4 regions of the Streptomyces sp. NBC_00250 genome follow, and region 4 is predicted to be linked to each of the others. Evidence: riboswitches for the same ligand, from Rfam matches in the RefSeq annotation. Region 4 holds a riboswitch; each other region holds the start of a gene.
The links. A riboswitch is a leader RNA that binds a small molecule or an ion and turns the genes downstream of it on or off. The one in region 4 is predicted to bind cobalamin.
Positions count from the first base shown of each region.

Region 1 (7,081 bases), 1.8 Mb from region 4:
CTCCACCATCGTCACCAAGGTCCTCATCCCGGCCGTCGCCGCGCCGCTCGTCGCCGGCCTCGCCGCGATGCTGGCCACCAAGCTGACGTACCGGATCGGCGCCAAGACCGACGAGAAGCACACCGCCAAGGGCTACCGGGTCGGCCAGATCGCCTCCGCCGGTCTCGTCTCGCTCGCCCACGGCACCAACGACGCCCAGAAGACGATGGGCATCATCACCCTGGCCCTGGTCACCGGCGGCGTCCTCGCCCCCGGCTCCAACCCGCCGATGTGGGTCATCGTCTCCGCCGGCATCGCGATCGCCGCCGGCACCTACCTCGGTGGCTGGCGCATCATCCGCACCATGGGCAAGGGCCTCACCGACCTCCGGCCGCAGCAGGGCTTCGCCGCCCAGACCAGTGCCGCGACGGTCATCCTGGCCTCCTCGCACCTCGGCTTCTCCCTCTCCACCACCCAGTCCTGCTCGGGTGCCGTGATGGGCGCCGGTCTCGGCCGCAAGGGCGGTGTCGTCCGCTGGTCGACCGCGACCCGGATGTTCGTCGCCTGGGGTCTGACCCTGCCCGCCGCGGGCCTGGTCGGCGCCGGTGCCGAGTTCCTCACCAAGCAGGGCCCCTGGGGCATCGCCGCCGTCGCGGTCCTGCTGATCGCCGGCTCGGGTGTCATCTGGTCGCTGTCCCGCCGCAAGCCGGTCGACCACAACAACGTCACCGCCGACGACCTCGACGACGAGCCCGCGGGTGTCGTGACCACCGCCATCGCGGCCGTCACCCCGCCGCCGGCCGCCGGTTCCGTCGCCGCCGTCGCGGACGAGGACCTGAAGACCACCATCCCCGCCCCGGCTCCCACCGACCCGGCCGCGCCCTCCGCCCCCGCCGCAGCGGTGTAAGGAACGAACGACATGAAGATCGACTGGGCAGCTCTCGGCTCCGTCTTCGGAGTCAGCCTCGTGGCGACCGTCGCCCTGGTGGGCCTCTTCACCCTCGGCATCATCGGCCTCTCCAAGCAGGAGCAGGCCGCCGCCCAGGGAGGCTCCGCCACCCTGGCCCGCACCGGCGCCTACGCCTGCTTCGCCCTCTGCCTCTCGGCGGTGGCGTACGGCATCTATCTGATCGTCGTCTGACGGTCCGAACTCACGACGGCCGGGCGGTCCGCACCTTCGGGTACGGACCGCCCGGCCGTCGTATGTTCGGCGCCGTGTTTGTGGTGCTTCGCACAGTGACCCGATGCAGGTCAAGGGTGAGTTGACGGGTGTTCTCGGGCCGTGGTGGACTGCCGAGGCCATTACGGCGGCAGTAGAGGAAGTCCGGTGCGAATCCGGCGCGGTCCCGCCACTGTGACCGGATCCGAAGGGTCCGGGAGTCAGGAACTCTCGCCGCCGGTCACGTCGATCCAGGGCGCGGACCCTGAGTGAGGACATGCGCCATGCCCGGCCGCAGCAGAACCAGCCGCCTTTCCCCGGACGGATTCGCGTACGGAGCGGCCGCGGGTCTCGCCGTCGATCTGCTCGTCGGCGACCCCCGCCGCGGACATCCCGTCGCCGCGTTCGGCCGGGCCGCCGCCGCCGTCGAGGAGCGCCTCCACCACGACCACCGCGGCTGGGGTGCCCTGCACACCGCCGTCTGCGCCGGCTCCGCCGTCGCCCTCGGAGCGCTCGCCACCCGGGCCGTACGCAACCGCCCGGCCGCCTCCGTCGCGCTGACCGCCGCCGCCGTCTGGGCCGTCGTCGGCGGTACGACCCTGGGCCGGGAGGCCCGCGCGATCGGCGGGGCGCTCGCCGCCGGGGACCTGGACGTGGCCCGGGAGCGGCTGCCGCATCTGTGCGGGCGCGACCCGCAGTCCCTGGACGGCCCCGCGATGGCCCGGGCGGTCGTCGAATCGGTCGCCGAGAACACCTCCGACGCCGTGGTCGGCGCCCTCTTCTGGGGCGCGGTCGCGGGCGTACCCGGCCTCGTCGGCTTCCGGGCCGTCAACACCCTCGACGCGATGGTCGGCCACAAGTCCCCGCGCCACCGCCGCTTCGGCTGGGCCTCGGCCCGCCTCGACGACGTGGCCGGCTGGCCCGGCGCCCGGCTGACCGCCGTACTCGCGACCGTCGCCGGCGGGAACCCGCGGGGTGCGCTGAAGGCCTGGCGGGCGGACGCGGGCAAGCATCCCAGCCCCAACGCGGGCCCGGTCGAGGCCTCCTTCGCGGGCGCGCTCGGCGTACGGCTCGGCGGCACCCTGTCGTACGGCGGACGGGTCGAACACCGCCCCGTGCTCAACGGGGACGGCCGGGCCGTCGACGTGGCCGACATCGACCGGGCCGTACGGCTCTCGCGACGGGTCACCGGACTCACTCTGGCCGCCTGCGTGGGCGGCCGCCTGATCATCGGCGCCCTGGGGGCCCGGAAGCGGAGGAACGCATGAGGGGTGGGGGACTGCTCGTCGCCGGGACCACGTCCGACGCCGGCAAGAGCGTCGTGACGGCCGGCATCTGCCGCTGGCTGGTCCGCAAGGGGCTGAAGGTGGCGCCGTTCAAGGGACAGAACATGTCCCTCAACTCCTTCGTCACGAGGGAGGGGGCCGAGATCGGGCGCGCGCAGGCCATGCAGGCGCAGGCGGCGCGGGTGGAACCCACCGCGCTGATGAACCCCGTCCTGCTCAAGCCCGGCAGCGACCGCTCCAGCCAGGTCGTCCTGATGGGCAAGCCGGTCGGCGAGCTGAGCGCCCGGGGCTACCACGGGGGACGGCAGAAGGAGCTCTTCGAGCCGGTGCTGGCCTGCCTGGAGGAGCTGCGGAGCACCTACGACGCCGTGATCTGCGAGGGAGCGGGAAGTCCCGCCGAGATCAACCTGCGGCGCACCGACATCGTGAACATGGGGATCGCGCGGGCCGCGCGGCTGCCCGTCGTCGTGGTCGGCGACATCGACCGGGGCGGGGTCTTCGCCCAGTTCTTCGGGACGACGGCGCTCCTCTCTCCCGAGGACCAGGAGCTGATCGCGGGCTACCTCGTGAACAAGTTCCGCGGCGACGTCACGCTGCTCGAACCCGGGCTCGACATGCTGCACGGGCTGACCGGGCGGCGGACCTTCGGCGTCCTGCCGTACGCCCACGGGCTCGGCATCGACGAGGAGGACGGCCTGCGGGTCTCCCTGCGGGGTGCGGTCCGTGAGTCGGTCGTCGCGCCGCCGGTCGGTGAGGACGTGCTGCGGGTCGCCGTCTGCGCGGTGCCGCTGATGTCCAACTTCACGGACGTGGACGCGCTGGCCGCCGAGCCGGGTGTCGTCGTGCGGTTCGTGGACCGGGCCGAGGAGCTCGTCGACGCGGACCTGGTGGTCGTGCCGGGCACCCGGGGCACCGTGAAGGCGCTGGCCTGGCTGCGGGAGCGGGGCCTCGCCGACGCGCTGGCGCGGCGCGCCGCCGAGGGACGGCCGGTGCTCGGGATCTGTGGCGGCTTCCAGGTGCTCGGTGAGCACATCGAAGACGAGGTCGAGTCCAGGGCGGGGGCCGTCGACGGCCTCGGGCTGCTGCCCGTACGGGTCCGCTTCGCGCCCGAGAAGACCCTCGCCCGGCCGGTCGGCTCGGCGCTCGGGGAGCGGGTGGAGGGGTACGAGATCCACCACGGGGTCGCCGAGGTGCTGGGCGGGGAAGCCTTCCTGGACGGGTGCCGGGTGGGGGCCGTGTGGGGTACGCACTGGCACGGCTCCCTGGAGAGCGACGGGTTCCGGCGGGCGTTCCTGCGCGAGGTCGCGGCGGCTGCGGGGCGGCGGTTCGTACCGGCGCCGGACACGTCGTTCGGGGCGCTGCGGGAGGAACAGCTGGACAAGCTGGGGGATCTGATCGAGGAGCACGCGGACACGGACGCGCTGCTGCGGCTGATCGAGGAGGGGGCTCCTTCGGGGCTGCCGTTCGTGCCGCCGGGCGCGCCGTGAGCGCGGGGCGGCGTGTCGAGAATCCCGCGGGTGGCCCCCGTGGGGCCCTGCTCACCGTTGGCGGCCTCGGGTCGTCGTTCGAACATTCGCGATCTGAAGGAGTGACCAGCCGATGAGTTCCCGGTATCCGTTCACCGCCGTCGTCGGTATGGACGACCTGCGGCTCGCGCTGCTGCTCAATGCCGTCAGTCCGGCCGTGGGCGGTGTGCTCGTGCGGGGTGAGAAGGGGACCGCCAAGTCCACCGCCGTGCGCGCGCTCGCCGAGTTGTTGCCCGCCGTGGCGGTCGTCGCGGGGTGCCGGTTCAGTTGTGATCCGGGCTCGCCCGACCCGGGCTGCCCCGACGGGCCCCACGAGGCCGTCGGCGCGGACACCCGGCCCGCACGCATGGTCGAGCTGCCCGTCGGCGCCTCCGAGGACCGGCTGGTCGGCTCGCTCGACATCGAGAAGGCGCTCTCCGAAGGGGTCAAGGCCTTCGAGCCCGGACTGCTCGCCGCCGCCCATCGGGGCATTCTCTACGTCGACGAGGTCAACCTGCTCAGCGATCACCTCATCGATCATCTGCTCGACGCCGCCGCCATGGGGTCCTCCTACGTCGAGCGCGAAGGCGTCTCCGTCCGACACGCCGCCCGCTTCCTGCTCGTCGGCACCATGAACCCCGAGGAGGGCGAGCTCAGGCCCCAGCTCCTCGACCGGTTCGGACTGACCGTCGAGGTCGCCGCGTCGCGCGACCCGCAGCAGCGCGTCGAGGTCGTCCGTCGGCGGCTCGCCTTCGAGGACGACCCCGCCGCCTTCGCCGACCGCTGGGCCGGGGACGAGGCCGCGCTGCGGGCACGGATCGTCACCGCCCGGGCGTTGCTGCCCCAGGTGACGCTCGGCGACGCCGTCCTGCTCCAGATCGCCGCCACCTGCGCCGCCTTCGAGGTCGACGGCATGCGTGCCGACATCGTCATGGCCCGCACCGCGACCGCGCTCGCCGCCTGGGCCGGCCGCACCGAGGTCACCTCCGAGGACGTACGGCAGGCCGCCCTCCTCGCCCTCCCCCACCGGCGGCGCCGCTCCCCCTTCGACGCCCCCGGCCTCGACGAGGACAAGCTCGACGAGACCCTGGAGGAGTTCAAGGGCCAGGACCAGGAGCCGGACGAGGATCCCGAGCCCGACGGGCCCGGGGACGGCGGTCCCGGTGGGGGTGTTCCGCCGCAGAGCGACGGGCCCGCCGCGGAGAACTCCCCCGCTCCCGAGGAGACTTCCTCGCCCGCGCCGGCTCCCGAATCCGCTCCCGCACCCGCTCCCCAAGGGGCCGGTTCCGGTGAGCGGGCCGCCGTCGCCGCCTCCGAGCCCTTCCGTACGAAGGTGCTCAGCGTCCCCGGGCTCGGCGAGGGTGCGGCCGGACGCCGCTCTCGGGCCCGTACCGAGCACGGCCGTACCACCGGATCCGTACGCCCCCGGGGCGCGCTGACCAAGCTGCACCTGGCCGCCACCGTGCAGGCCGCCGCCCCGCACCAGAAGGCCCGTGGGCGGACCGGGCCGGGCCTGGTCGTCCGCCGGGACGATCTGCGGCAGGCGACCCGGGAGGGACGCGAGGGGAATCTGGTGCTCTTCGCCGTGGACGCCTCCGGTTCCATGGCGGCCCGGCAGCGGATGAGCGCCGTCAAGGGCGCCGTGCTCTCCCTGCTGCTCGACGCCTACCAGCGGCGCGACAAGGTCGGCCTCATCACCTTCCGGGGCCGGGACGCCGAGGTCGCGCTGCCGCCGACCTCGTCCGTGGACGCGGCCGCCGCCCGGCTCGACAAGCTTCCGACCGGCGGCCGTACGCCGCTGTCGGCCGGACTGCTCAAGGCCCACGACGTGCTGCGTATCGAGCGGCTGCGGGACCCCTCGCGCCGCCCGCTGCTCGTCGTCGTGACCGACGGACGGGCGACCGGCGGCGGCGCCGACCCGGTGGCCCTCGCCGCCCGCGCGGCGCGGCTGCACGCCGCCGAGGGCACCGCCTCCGTCGTCGTGGACTGCGAGACCGGACCGGTGCGGCTCGGGCTCGCCCGGGAGCTCGCCCGTGAACTCGGAGGCACCGCCGTCACCCTGGACGAGCTGCGCGCCGACTCGATCGCCGGCCTCGTCAGGGACGTTCAAGGAAACCGTAAGACCACTGCCAGGAGGGCCGCTTAATGCCGCAGGGACAGCCGACCGCCGTACCCGACGACGGTCTCACCACCCGTCAGCGCCGCAACCGCGCACTCGTGATGGTGCACACGGGCGTCGGCAAGGGGAAGTCGACCGCCGCGTTCGGCATGGCGCTGCGCGCCTGGAACCAGGGCTGGCCGATCGGGGTGTTCCAGTTCGTCAAGTCCGCCAAGTGGAAGGTCGGCGAGGAGAACGCCCTCAAGGCGCTCGGCGAGACCGGCAAGGGCGGCACCGTCACCTGGAACAAGATGGGTGAGGGCTGGTCCTGGATCCAGCGCGAGGTCGCCGAGGGCGAGCAGTCCCACGAGGAGAAGGCCCGCGAGGGCTGGGAGCAGGTCAAGCGGGACCTCGCCGAGGAGAAGTACAAGTTCTACGTCCTCGACGAGTTCGCCTACCTGCTGCACTGGGGCTGGATCGACGTCGAGGAGGTCGTCGAGGTGCTGCGCGACCGTCCAGGGCACCAGCACGTCGTCATCACCGGCCGCAACGCGCCGCAGGAGCTCGTCGACTTCGCGGATCTCGTCACCGACATGTCCAAGGTCAAGCACCCGATGGACGCCGGTCAGAAGGGCCAGCGGGGCATCGAGTGGTAGCACGTCTCGTCATCGCCGCGCCCTCCTCGGGCGCGGGCAAGACCACGGTCGCGACCGGTCTGATGGCCGCGTTCTCCGGCCGTGGTCTGGCGGTCTCGCCGCACAAGGTCGGACCGGACTACATCGACCCGGGCTACCACGCGCTCGCGACGGGGCGGCCGGGCCGCAACCTCGACGCGTACATGTGCGGTACGGGGCTGGTCGCGCCGCTCTTCGAGCACGGGGCCCGCGGCTGCGACCTGGCGGTCGTCGAAGGTGTGATGGGCCTGTACGACGGGGCCGCCGACCAGGGCGAACTCGCCTCCACCGCACAGGTGTCGAAGCTCCTCAAGGCACCGGTGGTGCTCGTCGTCGACGCGTCGTCGCAGTCGCGGTCGGTGGCGGCGCTGGTGCACGGG
Region 1 is NZ_CP108088.1:6,950,146-6,957,226, reverse strand. It holds gene OG259_RS31480 (inorganic phosphate transporter) at 1-886, shown strand, start outside; gene OG259_RS31475 (hypothetical protein) at 899-1,120, shown strand; cobalamin riboswitch at 1,249-1,388, shown strand; gene OG259_RS31470 (cobalamin biosynthesis protein) at 1,423-2,406, shown strand; gene OG259_RS31465 (cobyric acid synthase) at 2,403-3,911, shown strand; gene OG259_RS31460 (putative cobaltochelatase) at 4,024-6,075, shown strand; gene cobO (cob(I)yrinic acid a,c-diamide adenosyltransferase) at 6,075-6,683, shown strand; gene OG259_RS31450 (cobyrinate a,c-diamide synthase) at 6,677-7,081, shown strand, end outside.
Region 1: it holds a riboswitch for cobalamin, as region 4 does, so the genes downstream of both, OG259_RS31470 (cobalamin biosynthesis protein) here and OG259_RS39590 (CoA-acylating methylmalonate-semialdehyde dehydrogenase) in region 4, are expected to answer to the same signal.

Region 2 (7,081 bases), 5.5 Mb from region 4:
CGGCGATACGGGTGGACAGCGCGCGCGCCTCGGCGGAGTCGAACGGCATCTTCAGCTGGAAGAAGACGTCCTGGAGGCCCATCGCGCCCAGGCCGACCGGCCGCCAGCGGGCGTTGGAGCGGCCCGCCTGCTCGGTCGGGTAGAAGTTGATGTCGACGACCCGGTCGAGGAAGGTGACGGCCGTACGCACGGTGGCGTCGAGCCGCTCCCAGTCGATGTCGCCGTCGACGACGAACGAACCGAGGTTGACCGAGCCCAGGTTGCAGACCGCGGTCTCGCCGTCGTCCGTGACCTCCAGGATCTCCGTGCAGAGGTTGGAGGAGTGGACGGTGTGGCCGGGCTCGGCGGTCTGGTTGGCCGTCCGGTTCGAGGCGTCCTTGAAGGTCATCCAGCCGTTGCCGGTCTGGGCCAGGGTCCGCATCATCCGGCCGTACAGGTCGCGGGCCGGCATCGTCTTGCGGGCCAGGCCCGCCGCCTCGGCCTTGTGGTAGGCGGCGTCGAACTCCTCGCCCCACAGGTCGACAAGCTCGGGCACGTCCGCCGGGGAGAACAGCGACCAGTCGGCGTCGGCGTTGACCCGGCGCATGAACTCGTCCGGGATCCAGTGCGCCAGGTTCAGGTTGTGCGTACGGCGCTGGTCCTCGCCCGTGTTGTCGCGGAGCTCCAGGAACTCCTCGATGTCCGCGTGCCAGGTCTCCAGGTAGACGGCGGCGGCACCCTTGCGGCGGCCGCCCTGGTTCACGGCGGCGACGGAGGCGTCGAGCGTCTTCAGGAACGGCACGATGCCGTTGGAGTGCCCGTTGGTGCCGCGGATCAGCGAACCGCGGGCGCGGATGCGGGAGTACGAGAGGCCGATGCCGCCGGCGTGCTTCGAGAGGCGCGCCACCTGGTGGTAGCGGTCGTAGATGGAGTCCAGCTCGTCCTGGGGGGAGTCCAGGAGGTAGCAGGAGGACATCTGCGGGTGGCGGGTGCCGGAGTTGAACAGCGTGGGGGAGGACGGCAGGTAGTCCAGCCGGCTCATCAGGCTGTAGAGCGCCGTGACCTCGTCGAGCGCGCGGACGCTCTCGTCCTCCGCGAGACCGCAGGCCACCCGGAGCATGAAGTGCTGCGGGGTCTCGATCACCTTGCGGGTGATCGGGTGGCGCAGCAGGTAGCGCGAGTAGAGGGTGCGCAGACCGAAGTAGCCGAAGCGGTCGTCCGCGGCCGCGTCGATCGTCGTGTCGAGCCGGTCCGCGTGCAGCGCGACGAACTCGGCGGTGCGGTCGGCGATCAGGCCCTCGCGGTGACCGACGGCGACGGAGGCGGAGAACGAGAACGAGCCCTGCCCGGCCGCCTCGTCGGCGATCGTGATCGTCAGGAGCCGGGCGGCGAGCCGGGAGTACGCCGGGTCGTCGGCGATGAGACCCGCGGCCGCCTCGGTGGCCAGCTCGCGCAGCTCCGCCTCGTCCGCGACGGCGCTGCGGCCGCGGAGCGCGGCGGCGGCGACCTTGCCGGGGTCGGTGTCGGGGAGATCGGCGGTGAGGTCGGTCAGGGTCCGCAGCAGCACGGTCCCGGGGCCGTCGCTCTCGACCGCGGAAGCCTCGGCGGAAGCCGGATCGGCGGGCGCGATGGTCACGTGGGGGCTCTCCCTCGCTCGGCTCGGGGCCGCGGCGGGGGAAGGCGGGCAGGCGGGCATCCGTAACGCCGGACGCGTCGCTTCCACCGGCCCACTCCGCGAGGCCCGGACGTCATTGGCACCCGGAACGGACGGACCGGGCGCGCTGGCGGCAGGTCCTCGGACTCACCTCGTACGAATTCGTCGTATCCGTACGAAGCACACCGTTGCGGGACAGTTCCGGATTCGCGCCGGATTCCCCTGCGTCGACAGCGAGGATGAGCATACATGTGGGGGGCGTCGCTCGCCGAACCCCCCACATGTTGTGTCGCCCCCCCCGGCTCAGAACTCCAAGGCGTAGGTGCGCAGGCGGTGGTCGGGGATCGGCTCCCAGTCCCGGTCCGGGGTCCGGACGAAGCCCAGACGCTCGTAGATCCGGTGCGCGGAGACCATCGAGGCGTCCGTGGACAGCACGATGCGGCGGCACCCGGGAAGCGCCCGTGCCCGCTCGATACAGGCCCGTACGAGGGCCTCTCCGACGCCCCGGCCGCGGGCCTCCCGGGAGACCACGAGCATCCGGAACTCGGCCTCGCCCTCCACCGCGATGTCCGCCCAGGGAGTGGCGCCGGTGGCGAAGGTCACCCCGCCGAGGAGCCGCCCGTCGCCGTCCTCGGCGACGAGCACCTCGCTCTCGCGCGCCCGCCGTGCCGTGTCCCGCAGCACGTGCAGATACGAGTCCTCCGCGCCGTACTTCAGCAGTCCGTCGGTCAGATAGGTCCCCGCGGTGAGCTCACCGAGCGCTTCGTACTCCTCGGGCCGTACCGCCCTGATCGTGAAGTCCATGGGGGAAGTGTGCCTCCGGCCGGCCACTCGCCCCCAGTGCGTCTCAGCCGCCGGCCCCCACCGAGTTGTCGGGGGCGCCGTCACCGACCGGCGGCAGGTCGCCCCGCTCGACGGGCTGCCCGGTGCCGGCCTGCTTCGGCAGGACGGCGTCGAGCTCGGCCGCGTCGGCGTGGTGGGCGCGCTCGGCGGCGCCCTTGAGCGCCTTCCGGTCCATCGTGAGCGGGGCGGCGACCTCGACGCGCAGCCCCTTCTCGTTGCTCACGTACGCGTGCCGTTCGGCGGACCGCAGGTACCACCGGGCGCCGTCCCGGACACAGCTGTCCTGCTCGGCGGTGCTCGCGGCGCACTCCTTCGCCGAGAACGGGCGGCGCTCGGCGGAGACGGTGAGCCGGACGCCTTCCTTCGAGACGTACGCGACCTGGAAACCGTCGTCGCCGACGACCCCCGCCCCCATCGGGGCCGGCTCGAAGCCCTCGGCCTCGGTGACGTACACGTGGTCGGTGTCGGTCTGCGCCCAGCGGGCGCGGGCGTCCAGCTCGGCCGGGCCGGGCGTCGGGCGTTCGCCCGCCGTCTCGGTGCCGCAGCCGGTGACGGCGAGCGCGAGGGGGAGCAGGGCGAGCAGGGTGAGGCGTGGTCCGATCCGCATGTCCCGCATCCTCGCGCACGTACGGCGAAGGCCGCCATGCCTCCGGGGGAAGCAGGGCGGCCTTCGTCAGGTCGGGCGGTGGATCAGTGGGTCTCGGCGCCGACCTTCGGGAGCTTCGTGTCGACCCCGCGGTCGCCCGCGTCGGCCGTGTAGTCCTCCGGGGAGGTCTGGTCGACGCCCTCCGGAGCCTTGACGGCCTTGAGGACGAAGGTCAGGACGACCGTGACGACGACGTTGAGGACGAAGGCGGTGAGACCGATGTAGCCGATCTCGCCGATGCCCGGGATCTCCGCGGAGGAGCCGCCGAAGTGCTTCTGGGTCGGGCTCGCCACCCCGTAGGCGGCGACCGTGCCGTAGATCATGCCGACGGCCCAGCCGGCGAGCAGCGCCCAGCGGTGGAACCAGCGGGTGAACAGACCGCCGACGAGGGCCGGGAAGGTCTGCAGGATCCAGATGCCGCCGAGCAGCTGGAAGTTGATCGCGACCGTCTTGTCCATGGTGAGGACGAAGGCGAGCGCGCCGACCTTCACCAGGAGCGAGACCAGCTTGGAGACCTTGGTCTCCTGGGCCGGGGTGGCGTTCGGCTTGATGAAGTCCTTGTAGATGTTGCGGGTGAAGAGGTTGGCCGCGGCGATCGACATGATCGCGGCCGGGACGAGCGCGCCGATGCCGATCGCGGCGAACGCGACGCCCGCGAACCAGTCCGGGAACATCGTCTCGAAGAGCTGCGGGATGGCGAGCTGGCCGTTCTTCACCTGGATACCGGCGGCGATCGCCATGAAGCCGAGCAGCGCGAGCAGGCCCAGCATCAGCGAGTACAGCGGCAGGATCGTGGTGTTGCGGCGGATGACCTCACGGCTCCGGGACGACAGGGTCGCCGTGATGGAGTGCGGGTACATGAAGAGCGCGAGCGCCGAGCCGAGCGCGAGGGTCGCGTAGCCCCACTGGCCCATCTCGCCCGGCACCAGCGCGCCGCGCGGCTTGCCGGTCGCCGGGTTGGTCTGCGCGTACGCCTCGCCCGCCTTGGCGAAGATCTCGTCGAAGCCGCCCAGCTTGATCGGGATGTAGATGATCGCCACCGCGATGACGATGTAGATCAGGGTGTCCTTGACGAAGGCGATGAGCGCGGGGGCGCGCAGACCCGAGGAGTACGTGTACGCCGCGAGGACACCGAAGGCGATGAGCAGCGGCAGGTCCTTGATGAACCAGTGGGTGTTCTCGCCGCCGCCGACGCCCATCACGTCCAGGACGGCCTGGATGCCGACGAGCTGGAGCGCGATGTACGGCATGGTGGCGAGGATGCCGGTGACCGCCACCGCGAGGGAGAGGCCCTTGGAGTCCCAGCGGCCGCGCACGAAGTCCGAGGTGGTGACGTACCCGTGCTTGTGCGAGACCGACCAGAGGCGCGGCAGGAAGGTGAAGATCAGCGGGTAGACCAGGATCGTGTACGGGACGGCGAAGAAGCCCGCGGCGCCCGCCGCGTAGATGGCCGCCGGGACGGCGACGAAGGTGTACGCGGTGTAGAGGTCGCCGCCGAGCAGGAACCAGGTCACCCAGGTGCCGAACGAGCGCCCGCCCAGACCCCATTCGTCGAGGCTGTTCTCGTTCTCCGCCCTGCGCCAGCGCGAGGCGAGGAATCCCATGACCGTGACGGCCAGGAAGAAGAAGATGAAGACGGCGAGTGCCACGCCGTTGACGCCGTCCTTCATCGCGCGTCACCTCCCTTGCGGGCACGCTGGTCCAGCTGCCACAGCTTGTACGCGATCATGGTGAGTGCGGTGGAGATCAGCACCCAGAGCATCTGGTACCAGTAGAAGAACGGGATGCCCGCGAAGAGCGGTTCGGCCTTCGCGTACGAGCTCACCCAGAGCATCGCCACGAACGGCGCGAACAGACAGAGCGCGATCACGACCCTCAGGGGTGTGATGGTGGGTTGTTTCCCTTGTGTCGCTTCTGACATGGCGATTCCGGTCCCCTCACTGATCACCTCGGTAATGGTGGGGAAATCTAGGGGACGGTTCCGCTCCATGGAACCCCCGTCCGCATAACGGATGGGACTACGTCAGTTACCTTCGTGGGAGCGGTCCCCCGGCTCGGCCCCCGGCGCGCCCCCGGCGCGGACCTCAGAGCCAGCCCTCCTTGGCGGCTCGCACCCCCGCCTCGAACCGGCTGCGCGCGCCGAGCCGGTTCATCAGCTCCGAGCTCATCCGGCGCACGGTCCGCAGCGAGATCCCGAGCCGTCGGGCCGCGATGTCGTCCGTGCAGCCGATGCCGAGCAGCATGAGCAACTCCCGCTCCTGCGGCGAGAGGTCGTGCTCGTCGCGGCGCGGGGACTCACCGAAGGGCGTGCCCGCGTCCCAGAGGCGGTCGAAGAGCACCACGAGCGCGTGCACCAGGCCGGGACTGCGCACTTCGAGGGCGCCCGCGCGGCCGTCCTCCGGATCGACCGGGACGAGCGCCGCCTCGCGGTCGACGATCACCATGAGCATCGGCACCACGGGCACGGTCCGCGCCTCGCCGCCGAGTTCGCAGTACCAGCGGACGTACTCGACGGTCGGCGGGTCGTTGCGGAAGCTCTCCTGGTAGATCGACCGGATCTTCACCCCGCGTTCCAGGGCGAGTTGGTCGAGCGGCTGGCTCGCGTCCATCGTGTCGGGGAGCTGCGCCCCGCCCGGGAGCAGCGAGAGGCACTCGGTGCGGGCGTTCGCGGCCAGGTCCTCCAGGCGCTCGCGGACGTTGTCGAGGCCGGTGATGCGGTCCACGAGGTCGTGCCGGACGCCCGGTTCGGGGTGGTCCGCGTACGAGGCGAGGATGCCGGCCACGGCCCGGCCGGCCTGCTCGACCTGGCGCTTGCGCTTGCTCAGCTCCGCCTCGGCGCGGGAGAGCAGGAAGGAGAAGCCGACGTCCGGGTTGAAGGGCGCGGCCTCGCCCGAGGAGTCGTCCATCAGGACGAGCTTGAGGTCCGCGAGACAGGCGAGCGCCTCGCGGACCTCGGGCTCGGGGCGGCCCAGGTGGGCAGCCATCTCCGTCACGTCGTACTCGGGTCGCTCCAGGAGCAGACGGTAGACGGCTTCCGTCGACTCCTTTATGCCGAGCGCCTCCAGCATCCGGTATCTCCCCCTCGTCACGTTCCGTCGCGCGATCGCTCGCATTCGTGATCGCGGTCGTCGATGCTATGGGGGAGGTGCCCTCTAGGTCTAGACCAATCGTGGTGAACTCCGGGGTACGGGGCGAGCGTCGAGCACCGGCCGGGCGCCGTACCGGCCGACTGATGCGTCGAGGACCGCCGCCATCGCGAACCCCGAGACGAGCAGGGCCAGTTCGACCTGCGGGCCGATCCCGACCGCGAGCACCGCGAGCGCGCCCGCGCAGGCCGCCACGGCTCCCGCCCCCGAGGGGCCGCCCGCCGCCGAGGCCACCGAGCGGTCGAGCGACACACAGAAGGCGAAGGCACCCACGACGAGGGGGACCCAGCCGGTGACGGCTCCGGTGCCGGGCGGGCCCCACTGCCACAGGACGGTGAGCGCGCCCGCCGACGCGGCGGCGGCGAGCAGCGCGCCGAGGACGGCACGGAAGGCGGCGCCCGCCGCGGTGAGGGCGGCGAGAACTCCGAATGCGGCCAGGGCGGCTGCCGGGGCCGCGTAGGGGAGGAGCCCGTAGACGCCTTCCACGAGGTCGCGGTCCACCACGCCGGAGCCGCCGACGAGGGTGGGGGCACGCGTACCTCCCGGGGCGTTCGTTCCTCCCGCCAGGGCCGACCGCAGCGCCGTCACCGTCGCCGCGCCCGCCGCCGTCATCGGTTCCTCCGCCGGTACGACCACGACCACGGCCGAACCCGCACGGCGCCAGTCGGCCGCCGGCGGGGCCGCCGCGAGCAGCACCCCCGGGACCCGGGCCGCCCGCGCGGCCACCGCTTCCGCGTCCGCGCCCTCGGGGACCAGGACCTCCAGCGGATTCAGGACCCCCGACGGCACCCCGGCCGCCGTGAGCCGGTCGAG
Region 2 is NZ_CP108088.1:3,262,505-3,269,585, reverse strand. It holds gene OG259_RS14460 (ribonucleoside-diphosphate reductase subunit alpha) at 1-1,615, opposite strand, end outside; cobalamin riboswitch at 1,749-1,884, opposite strand; gene OG259_RS14455 (GNAT family N-acetyltransferase) at 1,937-2,437, opposite strand; gene OG259_RS14450 (hypothetical protein) at 2,481-3,083, opposite strand; gene mctP (monocarboxylate uptake permease MctP) at 3,167-4,792, opposite strand; gene OG259_RS14440 (DUF3311 domain-containing protein) at 4,789-5,043, opposite strand; gene OG259_RS14435 (LuxR C-terminal-related transcriptional regulator) at 5,207-6,190, opposite strand; gene OG259_RS14430 (MMPL family transporter) at 6,281-7,081, opposite strand, start outside.
Region 2: it holds a riboswitch for cobalamin, as region 4 does, so the genes downstream of both, OG259_RS14460 (ribonucleoside-diphosphate reductase subunit alpha) here and OG259_RS39590 (CoA-acylating methylmalonate-semialdehyde dehydrogenase) in region 4, are expected to answer to the same signal.

Region 3 (7,081 bases), 560 kb from region 4:
GATCTCCACCGTGGGCGGCGCGTCGGGGCCGCTGTACGGCACGCTGCTGCGCCGTACCGGCAAGACGCTGGGCGACGAGGAGCGCATCACCCGGCTCCAGTTGGCGGAGGCCCTGGGCTCGGGTGTGGCCGCCGTGTCCCAGCTGGGCGGCGCGCAGGTGGGCGACAAGACGATGCTGGACGCGCTCGTTCCGGCCGTGGAGGGCCTGCGGGGCTCGTTCGGCGCGGCCCGTGCCGCCGCCGAGGAGGGCGCCCTCGCGACCGTACCCCTGCGGGCTCGCAAGGGCAGGGCCAGCTATCTGGGCGAGCGGTCGGTGGGGCACCAGGATCCGGGGGCCACGTCCTCGGCGCTGCTGTTCGCCGCCCTGGAAGAGACCGCGGGGGCGGGGACCGCGCGTACCGAGGGGGCGTCATGAGTGGCGGGACCGGCGCGGGTTCCGTCGGCATCGTGCTCGTCTCGCACAGCGCCGCCGTCGCCGCGGCGGTGGCCGAGCTGGCCCGTGGGCTCGCCGGCGGCGGTGACCTGGCGCCGGTCCTCCCGGCCGGCGGGACGCCGGACGGTGGGCTGGGGACGAGCTCCGAGCTGATCGCGGAGGCGGCGAAGGGCGTCGACCGGGGCGTCGGAGTGGCGATCCTGGTCGATCTGGGGAGCGCGGTGCTCACCGTGAAGGCGCTCCTCGCCGAGGGCGACGAACTGCCCGAGGGCGCGCGCCTGGTGGACGCGCCGTTCGTCGAGGGCGCGGTCGCCGCGCTGGTCACGGCGAGCGCGGGCGGGGACCTCGACGCGGTGGCGGCGGCGGCCTCGGAGGCGTACGCCTATCGCAAGGAGTGACTGCGCGCAGTGAGCGAGGGGCCGCACCGGGTGGCGACCGTGTTGTGATGTACCTGGTCAACGCACTAATGTCGCAGGGCCTTGGTGTACGGGAAACCGGTGCAGTACCGGTGCGGCCCTCGCCACTGTGATCGGGAGGTCCGGCTCCACCCCTGCGGGAAACACCCGCGGGGAAGCCACTGGACCACGACGGGGAATCGTCGTGGTGTGGGAAGGCGGAGTCGGACCGGCATGACCGTCAGCCAGGAGACCGGCCAGGGTGCGTTGTCCATCCACGAGGTGCTGGAGAGGGTCTCCCAACCATGCATATAGCCGAGGGGTATCTGCCCCCTGTGCACGCCGCCGCCTGGGGCGTCGCGTCCGCGCCGTTCGTCGTCCACGGGGTTCGCGCGCTGACCCGCGAGGTGCGGTCGAATCCCGAGTCCACCCTGTTGCTCGGCGCCTCGGGCGCCTTCACTTTCGTTCTGTCGGCACTCAAGTTGCCTTCTGTCACCGGTAGTTGCTCACACCCGACCGGTACGGGTCTGGGCGCGATCCTCTTCCGGCCGCCGATCATGGCGGTCCTGGGGACGATCACCCTGCTCTTCCAGGCCCTGCTGCTCGCCCACGGCGGACTGACCACGCTCGGCGCGAACGCCTTCTCGATGGCGATCGTCGGGCCCTGGGCGGGGTACGGGACGTACGTACTGCTCCGCCGGTTCGGTACGCCCCTGATGGTGGCCGTCTTCTTCGGTGCGTTCGTCGCCGACCTGTCCACGTACTGCGTGACCAGCGTCCAGCTGGCGCTCGCCTTCCCCGACCCGGGCAGCGGGATACCCGGCGCCCTGGCCAAGTTCGGCGGGATCTTCGCCGTGACCCAGATTCCGCTGGCGGTGAGCGAGGGCCTGCTCACGGTGCTCGTGATGCGGCTGCTCACGCAGTCGAGCAAGGGCGACCTGATCCGGCTCGGCGTCCTCGCCGGGCGCAGGACGGACCGACGCGAGGAGGCGGCCGCGCGATGAGCCGGAACGCGAAGATCAACGCCCTGCTGCTGCTCGTCGTCGCGGCGCTGGCGGTCCTGCCGCTCGTGCTGGGGCTCGGGGACCACAAGGAGGAGCCCTTCACCGGGGCGGACGCGGAGGCGGAGACGGCGATCACGGAGCTCCAGCCGGACTACGAACCGTGGTTCAGTCCGCTGTACGAACCGCCGTCCGGAGAGATCGAGTCGGCGCTGTTCGCCCTGCAGGCGGCCCTCGGTGCCGGTGTCCTGGCGTACTACTTCGGTCTGCGGCGCGGCCGTCGGCAGGGGGCGGCCCAGGCGGAGGCTGCCGGGACGGCCGGCACGACACGGGCGGATGACGCTGCTCAGGCGGCCGACGCCGCTGTGACCAAGGCGCCGGAGAACGGCAACGGCCCGGGTTCCGTGTCGGGTGCCGTGTCCGCCGGCGGACAGGACGCGTAGCCGCCGATGTTGCCGATCGACGCGGCGGCGCACAGCAGTCGCTGGCGCCGCCGTCATCCCGCCGAGAAGGCGCTTCTCGGCTTCGGTCTGACGTTGTGCGCGGTGGGTCTGCCGCCGTGGCCGGGTGCTGTTCTCGTGGCGACGGCCACGCTCACGGTGCTGCTCGGGCCGGCCGGTGTGCCGGGCCGGGCGCTGTGGCGGGCGTTCCGGATCCCTCTCGGGTTCTGTGTCACGGGCGCGATTCCGCTGCTCTTCGAGGTGGGCGGCCCCCGGGGGCTCGTGGCCCTCGCGCCGGGCGGTCCGGTGCAGGCGGGCGAGCTGCTCCTGCGGACCGCTTCCGCGTCGCTCGGGGTGCTGTTGTTCGCGTTCACGACGCCGGTGTCGGACGTCCTGCCCCGGCTCGTACGGGCCGGGGTGCCGGCGCCGGTGGTGGACGTGGCGCTCGTGATGTACCGGATCATCTTCCTGCTGCTCGACTCGATGTCCAAGATCCGGCAGGCGCAGGCGGCCCGCCTCGGGCACACCACGCGGGCGGCGACCTGGCGTTCCCTCGCGGGCCTCGGCGCGACCACGTTCGTACGGGCCTTCGACCGGGCACAGCGCCTGCAGTCGGGGCTCGCGGGACGCGGGTACGACGGGACGCTGCGGGTCCTGGTGCCCGCGTGCGCGATCTCCCGCCGCTTCCTGACCGCGTCCGGCGCCCTGCTCGCGGGGCTCGTCGCCCTCACCCTCGTACTGGAAAGGTTCCTTCCGTGACGTCTTCGACGCCCACGACGCCTCCGCCCCCTCCGGCACCCGTCGTGGAGCTGGTGAACGCGGGCTTCGCCTACGAGGACGGGCCCGCGGTCCTGTCCGGTGTGCACTTCGCGGTGGCCGAGGGGCGGGCGGTCGCGTTGCTCGGCCGCAACGGCAGCGGCAAGACGACGCTGCTGCGGCTGCTCAGCGGCGGCCTGCGGTGCGGGAGCGGGTCGCTGCTCCTCGACGGGGTGGAGGTGGCGTACGACCGGAAGGGGCTGACCCGGCTGCGGACCACCGTGCAGCTGGTGGTGCAGGACCCGGACGACCAGCTGTTCGCCGCGTCGGTCGGCCAGGACGTGTCGTTCGGTCCGATGAACCTCGGCCTGCCCGAGGAGGAGGTTCGGCTGCGGGTCCGGGAGGCGCTTGAGGCGCTGGACATCGTGGCGCTCGCGGACCGGCCGACGCATCTGCTGTCGTACGGGCAGCGCAAGCGGGCGGCGATCGCGGGCGCGGTGGCGATGCGTCCCCGGGTCCTGATCATGGACGAGCCGACGGCAGGCCTCGACCCGCACGGGCAGGAGCGGCTGCTCGACGCGCTCCGGAGGCTGCGGGAGTCCGGCACGACCGTGCTGATGGCCACGCACGACGTGGATCTGGCGCTGCGCTGGGCGGACGAGGCGGCGGTGCTCGCTCCTTCGGGACTGCGGACGGGCCCGGTCGCGGAGCTCCTCGCGGACGACGCCCTGCTCGACGAGGCGAGGCTGCGACGCCCCTGGGGCACGGCGGTGGCACGGCTGCTCCGCTCCCAGGGCCTGCTCACCGCGGATGCCGCGGAGCCGCGGACGCCGGAGGAGCTGGACGCCTGGCTGGGGGCGGCCGCGGCGCCGCACGGTGCCGAGTAGCGACACCACGGGCCGCCACCCGCCGCGCTCTGCTCGCCACTCACCGCCGACGCGCTTGCTACCGAGTAGTAGACATCACGTCCCGAACCTTCTGCAACTAGTTGCACAAAGGGGGGAGGTCACCTAGAACTGAGGCTGACGTTCCTGCGCGAGGAGGCGCCCGCATGACCCCGTACCCGCACCTGCTGAGCCCGCTCGACCTCGGGTTCACCACCCTGCCCAACCGGGTGATCATGGGGTCGATGCACGTCGGCCTCGAAGAGACCGAGCACGGCTTCGAGCGCATGGCCGCCTTCTACGCGGAGCGCGCCCGGGGCGGCGTGGGCCTCATCGTCACCGGTGGCATCGCGCCCAACGACGCCGGTCGCCCCTGGGACGGCGGTGCCAAGCTCACCACCACGGACGAGGTCGCCGAGCACCGGCTGATCACCGACGCCGTGCACGAGGCCGGTGGCCGCATCGCGATGCAGATCCTGCACTTCGGCCGGTACGCGTACCACCCCGCCCTCGTCGCGCCCAGCGCGATCAAGGCCCCCATCAGCCCCTTCGTACCGAACGAGCTGACCGACGCCGAGGTCGAGCAGACCGTCGAGGACTACGCCCGCTGCGCCGAGCTGGCCAAGGAGGCCGGGTACGACGGCGTCGAGGTCATGGGCTCCGAGGGCTACCTCATCAACGAGTTCATCGCCGCCGCCACCAACCAGCGCACCGACCGCTGGGGCGGCTCCTACGAGAACCGCGTCCGCTTCCCGCTGGAGATCGTCCGCCGCATCCGCGAGCGCGTCGGCGAGGACTTCATCCTCGTCTACCGGCTCTCCATGCTGGACCTCGTGCCCGGCGGCTCCACCCTGGAGGAGGTCGTCCAGCTCGCCAAGGAGATCGAGGCCGCCGGGGCCACCATCATCAACACCGGTATCGGCTGGCACGAGGCGCGCATCCCCACCATCGCCACCTCCGTGCCGCGCGGCGCCTACACCTGGGTGACGAAGAAGCTGATGGGCGCGGTCTCCGTGCCGCTCGTCACCAGCAACCGCATCAACACCCCCGAGGTCGCCGAGGAGATCCTCGCCGACGGCCGCGCCGACCTGGTCTCGCTGGCCCGCCCCTTCCTCGCCGACCCGGACTTCGTCGCCAAGGCCACGGCCGACCGCGCCGACACGATCAACACCTGCATCGGCTGCAACCAGGCCTGCCTGGACCACACCTTCAACCTGAAGATCACGTCCTGCCTGGTCAACCCGCGCGCGTGCCACGAGACCGAGCTGGTCCTCTCCCCCACCCGCCGCGCCAAGCGGATCGCCGTCGTCGGCGCGGGCCCGGCCGGCCTCTCCTGCGCGGTGTCGGCGGCCGAGCGCGGCCACTCCGTGACCCTGTTCGACGCGGCCGCCGAGATCGGCGGTCAGCTGAACATCGCCAAGAAGGTCCCCGGCAAGGAGGAGTTCGACGAGACGCTGCGCTACTTCCGCGTGCAGCTCGCCGAGCGCGGGGTCGACGTCCGCCTGAACACCCCGGTCGCGGCCGGCGACCTGGACGACTTCGACGAGGTCGTCGTCGCCACCGGCGTCTCCCCCCGCACCCCCGGCATCGCGGGCGTGGACCACCCGAGCGTCCTCAGCTACCTGGACGTGCTGCGGGACGGCGCGCCCGTCGGCGAGCGGGTCGCGATCATCGGCGCGGGCGGCATCGGCTTCGACGTCGCGGAGTTCCTCACGGACGGCGGGGAGGGCGCGAGCCAGGACCCCGAGACGTACTTCCGCCAGTGGGGTGTGGACACCTCGTACGAGAACCGGGGCGGACTGCGCGCGCCCGAGCGCGGCGCGCCGCCGCGCCAGGTGCACCTGCTCCAGCGCAAGGAGTCCAAGGTCGGCGCCGGCCTCGGCAAGACCACGGGGTGGATCCACCGCACCGAGCTGAAGCACCGGGGCGTGGCGATGGTCGCGGGCGTGTCGTACGACCGGATCGACGACGAGGGCCTGCACGTCACCATCGGCGGCGAGCAGCAGCTGCTGCCCGTCGACACGGTCGTGCTCTGCGCGGGCCAGGAGCCGCGCAGGGACCTGTTCGAGGAGCTGGTGGCGGCGGGCCGCGTGGCGCACCTGATCGGCGGCGCGGACGTGGCCGCCGAGCTGGACGCCAAGCGGGCCATCGACCAGGGCACCCGGCTCGCGGCCACCCTGTGATCACCGTGGCCGGCCACTTCTAGGATGCGTCCATGTCCCTCCCGCACGCGATCCTCACCGCGCTGCTCGAAAAGCCGTCCTCCGGCCTCGAACTGACGCGCCGCTTCGACAAGTCGATCGGCTACTTCTGGTCGGCCACGCACCAGCAGATCTACCGCGAGCTGGGCAAGCTGGAGCAGGCGGGGCACATCCGTGCCCTGCCCGCCCCGGTGCCCGTACGGGGGCAGCGCAAGGAGTACGAGGTGCTGCCCGCGGGGCGGGAGGAGCTCGGCACCTGGGTGGCGCGGTCCGAGGACCCGAAACCGATGCGTGCCGCCCTCCTCCTGCGCATGCGGGCGGCCGCGGTGGTGGGCGCGTCGGGCCTCCGCACCGAACTGACCCGCCACCTCGGCCTGCACCGGGAGCAGCTGGACGAGTACCTCGCGATCGAGACCCGCGACTTCCCGACCGAACGCCGTACCTCGGAACCCGACCGGCTGCGCCATCTCGTCCTGCGGGGCGGAATCGAGATGGAACGCTTCTGGGTGGAATGGCTGACGGGCGCGCTGGCGGAACTCGGGACGGAGTGATGTCCGGTGCGGGACCTCGCGGCACCGGCCCTGGTCCACCGCGCAGTCCCTGGGGTGTCCTGCCGATCGGACCTGTCTGATCGGCAGGACACTCTCTAGGCGAACCAGAGGGAGCCGTGCCGGTGCCGTGCGGGAGGTACGTCCACGGTTTCGGCGGCGCTCAGGGTGAGGACTCCGTCCGGGGTGTTCACGAGGCGCAGGAGGAGACCCGCCTGCGTGCGCAGGCGCATCCGCGCCCCGCGTTCCTGCTGGGCGGACCACCGTGCCACGTCGGCGTCCCGGTTGAAGCGGGGCCATCGGTAGACGGCCACGCTGCGGCGGATCGCGCGCGGGCGCGGCCGGCTGCCGCCATGGGTGGCCTCGGAGAGGCAGGCGGCGCTGTAGCGGAGATCGCGCAGGACGAGGGAACGCCAAGGGCCC
Region 3 is NZ_CP108088.1:8,222,486-8,229,566, reverse strand. It holds gene dhaL (dihydroxyacetone kinase subunit DhaL) at 1-415, shown strand, start outside; gene OG259_RS37170 (PTS-dependent dihydroxyacetone kinase phosphotransferase subunit DhaM) at 412-831, shown strand; cobalamin riboswitch at 870-1,104, shown strand; gene OG259_RS37165 (energy-coupling factor ABC transporter permease) at 1,134-1,832, shown strand; gene OG259_RS37160 (energy-coupling factor ABC transporter substrate-binding protein) at 1,829-2,272, shown strand; gene cbiQ (cobalt ECF transporter T component CbiQ) at 2,279-3,028, shown strand; gene OG259_RS37150 (ATP-binding cassette domain-containing protein) at 3,025-3,912, shown strand; gene OG259_RS37145 (NADPH-dependent 2,4-dienoyl-CoA reductase) at 4,077-6,092, shown strand; gene OG259_RS37140 (PadR family transcriptional regulator) at 6,125-6,661, shown strand; gene OG259_RS37135 (hypothetical protein) at 6,757-7,081, opposite strand, start outside.
Region 3: it holds a riboswitch for cobalamin, as region 4 does, so the genes downstream of both, OG259_RS37165 (energy-coupling factor ABC transporter permease) here and OG259_RS39590 (CoA-acylating methylmalonate-semialdehyde dehydrogenase) in region 4, are expected to answer to the same signal.

Region 4 (7,081 bases):
CGAGCTGTTCCTGGGCGAAGTCCAGGGTGACTTCGGCGAGGGCGAGCTGGTCCTCGGTGAGGGTGGTCACGGCGCTCATCCCATCGTCGGGATGGTGAAGCTCGCGCCCTCCTTGACCCCGGAGGGCCAGCGCGAGGTGACGGTCTTGGTCCGGGTGTAGAAGCGGATGGCGTCGGGGCCGTGCTGGTTCAGGTCGCCGAAGCCGGAGCGCTTCCAGCCGCCGAAGCTGTGGTACGCCACGGGGACCGGGATGGGGACGTTGACGCCGACCATGCCGGTGTCGACACGGCGGGTGAAATCGCGGGCCGTGTCGCCGTCGCGGGTGAAGATCGCCACCCCGTTGCCGTAGGGGTGCTCGCTGGGCAGCCGCAGGGCCTCCTCGTAGTCGGCGGCGCGTACGACGCCCAGCACCGGGCCGAAGATCTCCTCCTGGTAGATCCGCATCGAGGGGGTGACCCGGTCGAAGAGCGAGGCGCCCGCGAAGAAGCCGTTCTCATGGCCGGGGAGGCTGAACCCCCGTCCGTCCACGACGAGTTCCGCGCCTTCGTCGACACCGATACCGACGTAGCGGTTGACGCGGTCCAGGGCGTCTCGGCTGACGAGCGGCCCGAAGTCGGCGTCCGGGTCGTCGGAGGTGCCGATGCGCAGGCCCGCGATGCGGTCCTTCAGCTTCGCGACCAGTGCGTCGGCGGTCTCCTCGCCCACGGGTACGGCGACGGAGATCGCCATGCAGCGCTCGCCGGCAGACCCGTAGCCGGCGCCGATCAGCGCGTCGGCGGCCTGGTCGAGGTCGGCGTCCGGCATCACGATCATGTGGTTCTTGGCACCGCCGAAGCACTGCGCGCGCTTGCCGTGCGCGGCGGCGGTGGCGTAGATGTGCGCGGCGATCGGCGTGGAGCCGACGAAGCCGATGGCCTGGACGCGGGGGTCTTCGAGGAGGGTGTCGACGGCTTCCTCGCCGCCGTTGACGACGTTGAACACGCCGGGCGGGAGTCCGGCCTCCAGGAAGAGCTCGGCGAGCCTCAGGGGTACGGAGGGATCGCGCTCGGACGGCTTGAGGATGAACGCGTTCCCGCAGGCCAGGGCGAGTGCGGCCTTCCACAGCGGGATCATCGCCGGGAAGTTGAAGGGAGTGATCCCGGCGACGACGCCCAGCGGGCTGCGGAGCGAGTGCACGTCGATGCCGGTGCCGGCGTTGTCGGTGAACTCGCCCTTGAGGAGGTGCGGGATTCCCGCAGCGAACTCGACCACTTCCAGGCCGCGTTGCAGGTCGCCGTGGGCGTCGGCGACGGTCTTGCCGTGTTCCGCGGAGAGCAGTCGCGCGATGGACTCCCTTTCGCTTTCGACGAGTTGGAGGAAGCGCAGCAGCACGCGGGCGCGCCGTTGCGGATTCCACCGGCCCCACTCCCGCTGGGCCTCCTCGGCGTCGGCGATCGCCGCCTCGGTGTCGGCGCGCCCGGCCAGGGGCACTCTGGCCTGTGCCGCGCCGGTGTTGGGGTCGTACACGTCGGCGAAGAGACCGGACGTGCCGGTGGTGTGCTTTCCGCCGATGAAATGGGTGAGTTCGCGGACCATCGAAGCCTGCTCTCGTCAGGTGAGGATCCGAGGAAGGCGCGGCAAGGGGGCGCGGCACGACACCGATCGGGGTGCGCTTCGCGGGTCCGGCCGCGGGACAGGGGAAGGCCGGTCGCCTTCGTCGAGTCACGAACGCGGGGACAGGGCCTCGTCGTTCGGGTACTCCGCCGGATCACCTGGGCCGTGGTCACGTACCGGTGCCATGCGTGTCTGCTCCATCCTCGTGGACAACACGGAACACCCCACGGCCGGTATCCTGACTCCCGGATCAGCGCGCGCTCTCCGGCCTTCCCGACGGATGGTTGCCGTCAGTGGCCTCAACTGCTGGAAAGCACACTCCCCGGTCACAGTGGCGGGACCGCGCCGGATTCACACCGGCTTCCCTGCACCGCGGGCTTGTCACGAACATATAGTTGGACGTCCTAGTAAGTCCACCCCCCACTCCGGCAGGGCGGGCTGAAGGCGATCGCGCACCGGTACGGTCGGCTGCCATGACGGACGACATGCAGGACGACATGCAGGACGACATGACGATCGACTGGCGGGCGGATCGCATCGGAAGCGCGCTTCGGAGTGAGAACCCCACGGTTCTCAGGCGTCTCCACGCCGGATTCGCGGTCATCGGGGACGTCCAGTTCCTCCCCGGGTACTCCGTGCTTCTGACGGACGATCCGGCTGTTCAGCGGCTTTCGGAGCTTTCGAAGGCCCGGCGTCTCCGCTTCCTCTCCGACATGGACCACCTCGGCGAAGCCGTCGAGCGCGCATGCCGGCGCCTCGACCCCGCGTTCCGGCGCGTGAACCTGGAGATCCTCGGCAACACCGACGGTTTCCTGCACGCCCACGTCTGGCCCCGGTACGAGTGGGAGTCTGCCGATCTCGTGGGGATGCCGGTGTGGCTGTACCCGAGGGAGCGGTGGAGCGACGAGCGGTACGCGCTCGGCCCGCGGCACGACACTCTGCGCGCGGCGATCGGCGACGCACTCGACGGCCTCTCGGACTGAGATCCCCACCGGCTGAGGACGTGGGCTTTCGAGGTCTCACGCCCGGTCGTCGGCCACCCTGTACGGGACGAAGGTGCTGGTGTTCTCGTCGACGGCGAGCGGGCGGCCCAGCGGCGGGACCGCGCGCTGAGGACAGTCGAGGCGCTCGCAGAGCCGGCAGCCCATCCCGATCGGGGTGGCCGCCCCGGTGTTGTCGAGGTCGATGCCGTCCGAGTAGACGAGCCGGGACGCGTGGCGGATCTCGCAGCCGAGGCCGATGGCGAAGGTCTTGCCGGGCTCGCCCCAGCCGCCCCGGTGCCGGGTGACGGCGCGGGCCGTCCACAGGAAGCGCTGTCCGTCGGGCATGGCGGCGACCTGGACGTGGATCCGGCCGGGCGCGGCGAAGGCCTCGTACACGTTCCACAGCGGGCAGGTGCCGCCCGCGCGGGAGAAGTGGAATCCGGTCGCGGACTGCCGCTTGGACATGTTCCCCGCCCGGTCGACGCGGACGAAGGAGAAGGGGACCCCGCGCAGCCTGGGGCGCTGGAGGGTGCTCAGCCGGTGGCAGACCGTCTCGTAGCCGAGGCCGAAGTGGTCGATGAGCCGCTCGATGTCGTAGCGGAACGTCTCGGCAGCCGTGTGGAAGGCACGGTACGGGAGGATCAGCGCGGCCGCGAAGTAGTTGGCGATGCCGATCCGGGCCAAGCCGTGCGGGGTGGAGCCGACCGGGAAGTCCTCGGCGGCGAGCCGGTCGAGCTCGTCCCCGTACTCAAGGAGCGCCAGCTGCGTGGCCATCCGAAAGGCCTGCTGGCCGGGCCGCAGCCGTGCGGAGAGGTGGAGGACCCGCATGGATTCCTCGTAGTGGTGCAGCCGCTCGGACCCGGCCGCCGCGTCCCCGACAACCCGTACACCGTGCCGGTCCGCCAGCCTGCCGGAGAGGGCGCGGACGACCTCTCCGGGCCGGATCCCGATGCCGTGGGCCAGTTCCTCGGCGGCGAGGTCGGTGTCGTGGAGGTAGTTCTGGCGACGGTAGAAGAACTCGCGGATCTCCTCGTGCGGGGAGAGGGCGCCGCCGCGGTCGCCGTCCCGGCCGTCCGTCACCCCGGCCAGGCCCTCCGCGAGCCGCTGCCCACGGCGACCGAGGTCGAGGAGGACCTGGGCCACGGCCGGCATCCGGGCAGCCAGCTCGGCGAGATCGGAGGCGGAGACGCGGGCCTCGGCGACCTCGCCGGCCAGCGCCTCGCGCAGGTCCGCGACCAGCCGGCTGGTGTCGCGCTCCGAGAAGAAACCCGGATCGACGCCGAAGGCCTCGGTGAGCCGCAACAGGACGGGAACGGTCAGCGGGCGTGAGTCGTGCTCCATCTGGTTCAGGTAGCTGGGCGAGATGGCCAGGACCCGAGCCAGCTCGGCCTGGCTCATCCGCCGCTCCTCGCGCAGCCGCCGAAGCCGCGCACCCGCATACGTCTTGCTCACCCGACCCCCTCGACTCCCGCCCCACACTACGCCGGAATCCGTGTGGGACGGCCTTCGCAAACTTGGCAGATCCGCGCGAGAAGATGCGCAGAAGTTGGCAATCGTCCACGGTTGATGGCACCGAGTGTCATTGGGAGAGTCGTCCTGCGGCCCGCCGGTCCAGGCGGCGCAGGCGGTACCACCGGGCGCGATTCATGCCCTGATGTCGGTGATCCCGGCGGGTACAGGTCGGCGGTCAGGCGCGATTGCTCAGCTCGTTCCACAAGGGACGGCGGGCCGCACCCCAAACGACGGCACACAGTGCCAAGCCTTTGCACCTTTGACGTGCACGGCCCGCTCGAACGACTCATGGAGACGGTGACGGTCATGGCAGACACGAACACGACGGCAGCGGCGACGGCCGGGGCGAAGCTGGCCGCAGCCTGGGCGACGGACCCCCGCTGGGCCGGGATCGAGCGGACGTACACCGCGGAGGACGTGGTCCGGCTCTCCGGCAGCGTCCGCGAGGAGCACACCCTGGCCCGGCGCGGTGCCGAACGGCTCTGGCGGCAGCTCCACGAGCGGGACTACGTCCACGCGCTCGGCGCGCTCACCGGCGGCCAGGCCGTCCAGCAGGTGCGGGCCGGCCTCCAGGCGATCTACCTGTCGGGCTGGCAGGTCGCCGCCGATGCCAACCAGGCCGGACACACGTACCCCGACCAGAGCCTCTATCCGGTCAACTCCGTTCCCCAGGTGGTCCGTCGGATCAACAACGCCCTGCTGCGGGCCGACCAGATCGCCACCGCCGAGGGCGGCTCGACCGCTTCGGCCGACGAGGGCATCGACTGGCTGGCGCCGATCGTGGCCGACGCCGAGGCCGGATTCGGCGGTCCGCTCAACGCCTTCGAGCTGACCAAGGCGATGATCGCGGCGGGTGCGGCCGGTATCCACTACGAGGACCAGCTGGCCTCGGAGAAGAAGTGCGGTCATCTCGGCGGCAAGGTCCTCGTCCCGACCGCCCAGCACATCCGGACCCTCAACGCGGCCCGGCTCGCGGCGGACATCGCCGACACCCCGACCCTGGTCATCGCCCGTACCGACGCCCTCGCCGCGAACCTGCTGACCAGCGACGTCGACGAGCGCGACGCGCGGTTCGTGACCGGCGAGCGCACGGCCGAGGGCTTCTACCGCGTCCAGAACGGCATGGCGCCCGTCATCGCCCGCGGCCTCGCCTACGCCCCGTACGCCGATCTCATCTGGGTCGAGACCGGCACCCCGGACCTGGCGCAGGCCCGCGACTTCGCCGAGGCGATCCACGCCCAGCACCCGGACCAGATGCTCGCGTACAACTGCTCGCCGTCCTTCAACTGGAAGGCCTCGCTCGACGACGACCAGATCGCCAAGTTCCAGCGGGAGTTGGGCGCGATGGGCTACCGCTTCCAGTTCATCACCCTGGCGGGCTTCCACTCCCTCAACCACGGCATGTTCGAGCTCGCCCGCGGCTACGCGGACCACGGCATGACGGCGTATGTCGACCTCCAGGAGCGGGAGTTCGCCGCGCAGGCGCAGGGCTTCACCGCTGTGAAGCACCAGCGCGAGGTCGGCACCGGCTACTTCGACCTGGTCTCCACAGCCGTCAACCCGGCCTCCTCGACGACCGCGCTCGCCGGCTCCACCGAGGAAGAGCAGTTCCACTAGCCCGCCCTCCGGCGCTCGACCGGCCCGCGCCTCCGGATGAACGGGGGCGAGCGACCGTCCCCGCCCGCCCCCGTTCCCGCTCGCAGTTCAGGAGAGTCCGATGACCACCAGCGCCCTGACCCGTCACGTCCGCGTCCTTGCCGCCCCAGGCGACCGACACGACGAGATCCTCACCCCCGCCGCCCTCGACTTCGTCGGCAGGCTCGCCGCCGCCTTCGGCGAACGCCGCCAGTGGCTCCTGAAGGAACGCCGGCGGCAGGCCATCCGGCTCGCCACCGGTTCACCACTCGACTTCCCGGTCGCCACCTCGGCGGTCCGTGCCGACCGCACCTGGCGGGTCGCCCCGCCCGCCCCCGGCCTGACCGACCGCCGCGTCGAGATCACCGGGCCGCCCGAGCGCCGCATGGCGGTGAACGCGCTCAACTCCGGTGCGCGCGTGTGGATGGCGGACTTCGAGGATGCCACCGCGCCCACCTGGGACAACGTCATCGAGGGTCAGCTCGTCCTCCTCGACGCCATCGAGCGGCGGATCGACTTCACCGCCGACAGCGGCAAGGAGTACCGCCTCGGCGAGAATCCCGCCACGATCATGGTCCGGCCACGCGGCTGGCACCTCGACGAGGAACACCTGGAGTTCGCCGGCCGCCCGGTCCCCGCCTCCCTCGTCGACTTCGGCCTGTACTTCTTCCACTGCGCCCAGCGCCAGATCGACGCCGGCCACGGCCCGTACTTCTACCTCCCGAAGCTGGAGAACCACTACGAGGCCGGGCTGTGGAACGACGTGTTCGTCCTCGCCCAGGAGCTCCTCGGCATCCCTCGGGGCACCGTGCGTGCCACCGTCCTCATCGAGACGGTCACCGCCGCCTTCCAGATGGAGGAGATCCTCCACGAGCTGCGCGAGCACAGCGCCGGGCTCAACGCCGGTCGCTGGGACTACCTGTTCAGCCTCATCAAGACCTTCGGCCACCGCACCGACTTCCTGCTCCCCGCCCGGGCCGAGGTCACCATGACCGCGCCCTTCATGCGGGCGTACACCGAACTCCTCGTCCGCACCTGCCACCGGCGCGGCGCCCACGCCATCGGCGGCATGGCCGCCCAGGTTCCGGGCAAGGACCCCGCCACGCGCGAAGCCGCCCTCGCCAGGGTCCGGCTCGACAAGGAACGGGAGGCCGAGGACGGCTTCGACGGTTCCTGGGTCGCGCACCCGGGGCTCGTCCCGGTCTGCCAGGAGGTCTTCGACGGGGTGCTCGGCGACCGTCCCCACCAGCTCGACCGCGGCCGCGAGGACGTCCAGGTGACGGCCACGGATCTGCTGTCCGTGCGCCGGATCAGTGGCCCGCCGACGGAGGAAGGCGTGCGGACCAACGTCTCGGTGG
Region 4 is NZ_CP108088.1:8,783,980-8,791,060, reverse strand. It holds gene OG259_RS39595 (acyl-CoA dehydrogenase family protein) at 1-79, opposite strand, end outside; gene OG259_RS39590 (CoA-acylating methylmalonate-semialdehyde dehydrogenase) at 76-1,575, opposite strand; cobalamin riboswitch at 1,805-1,983, opposite strand; gene OG259_RS39585 (diadenosine tetraphosphate hydrolase) at 2,103-2,576, shown strand; gene OG259_RS39580 (short-chain fatty acyl-CoA regulator family protein) at 2,613-4,028, opposite strand; gene aceA (isocitrate lyase) at 4,395-5,705, shown strand; gene aceB (malate synthase A) at 5,806-7,081, shown strand, end outside.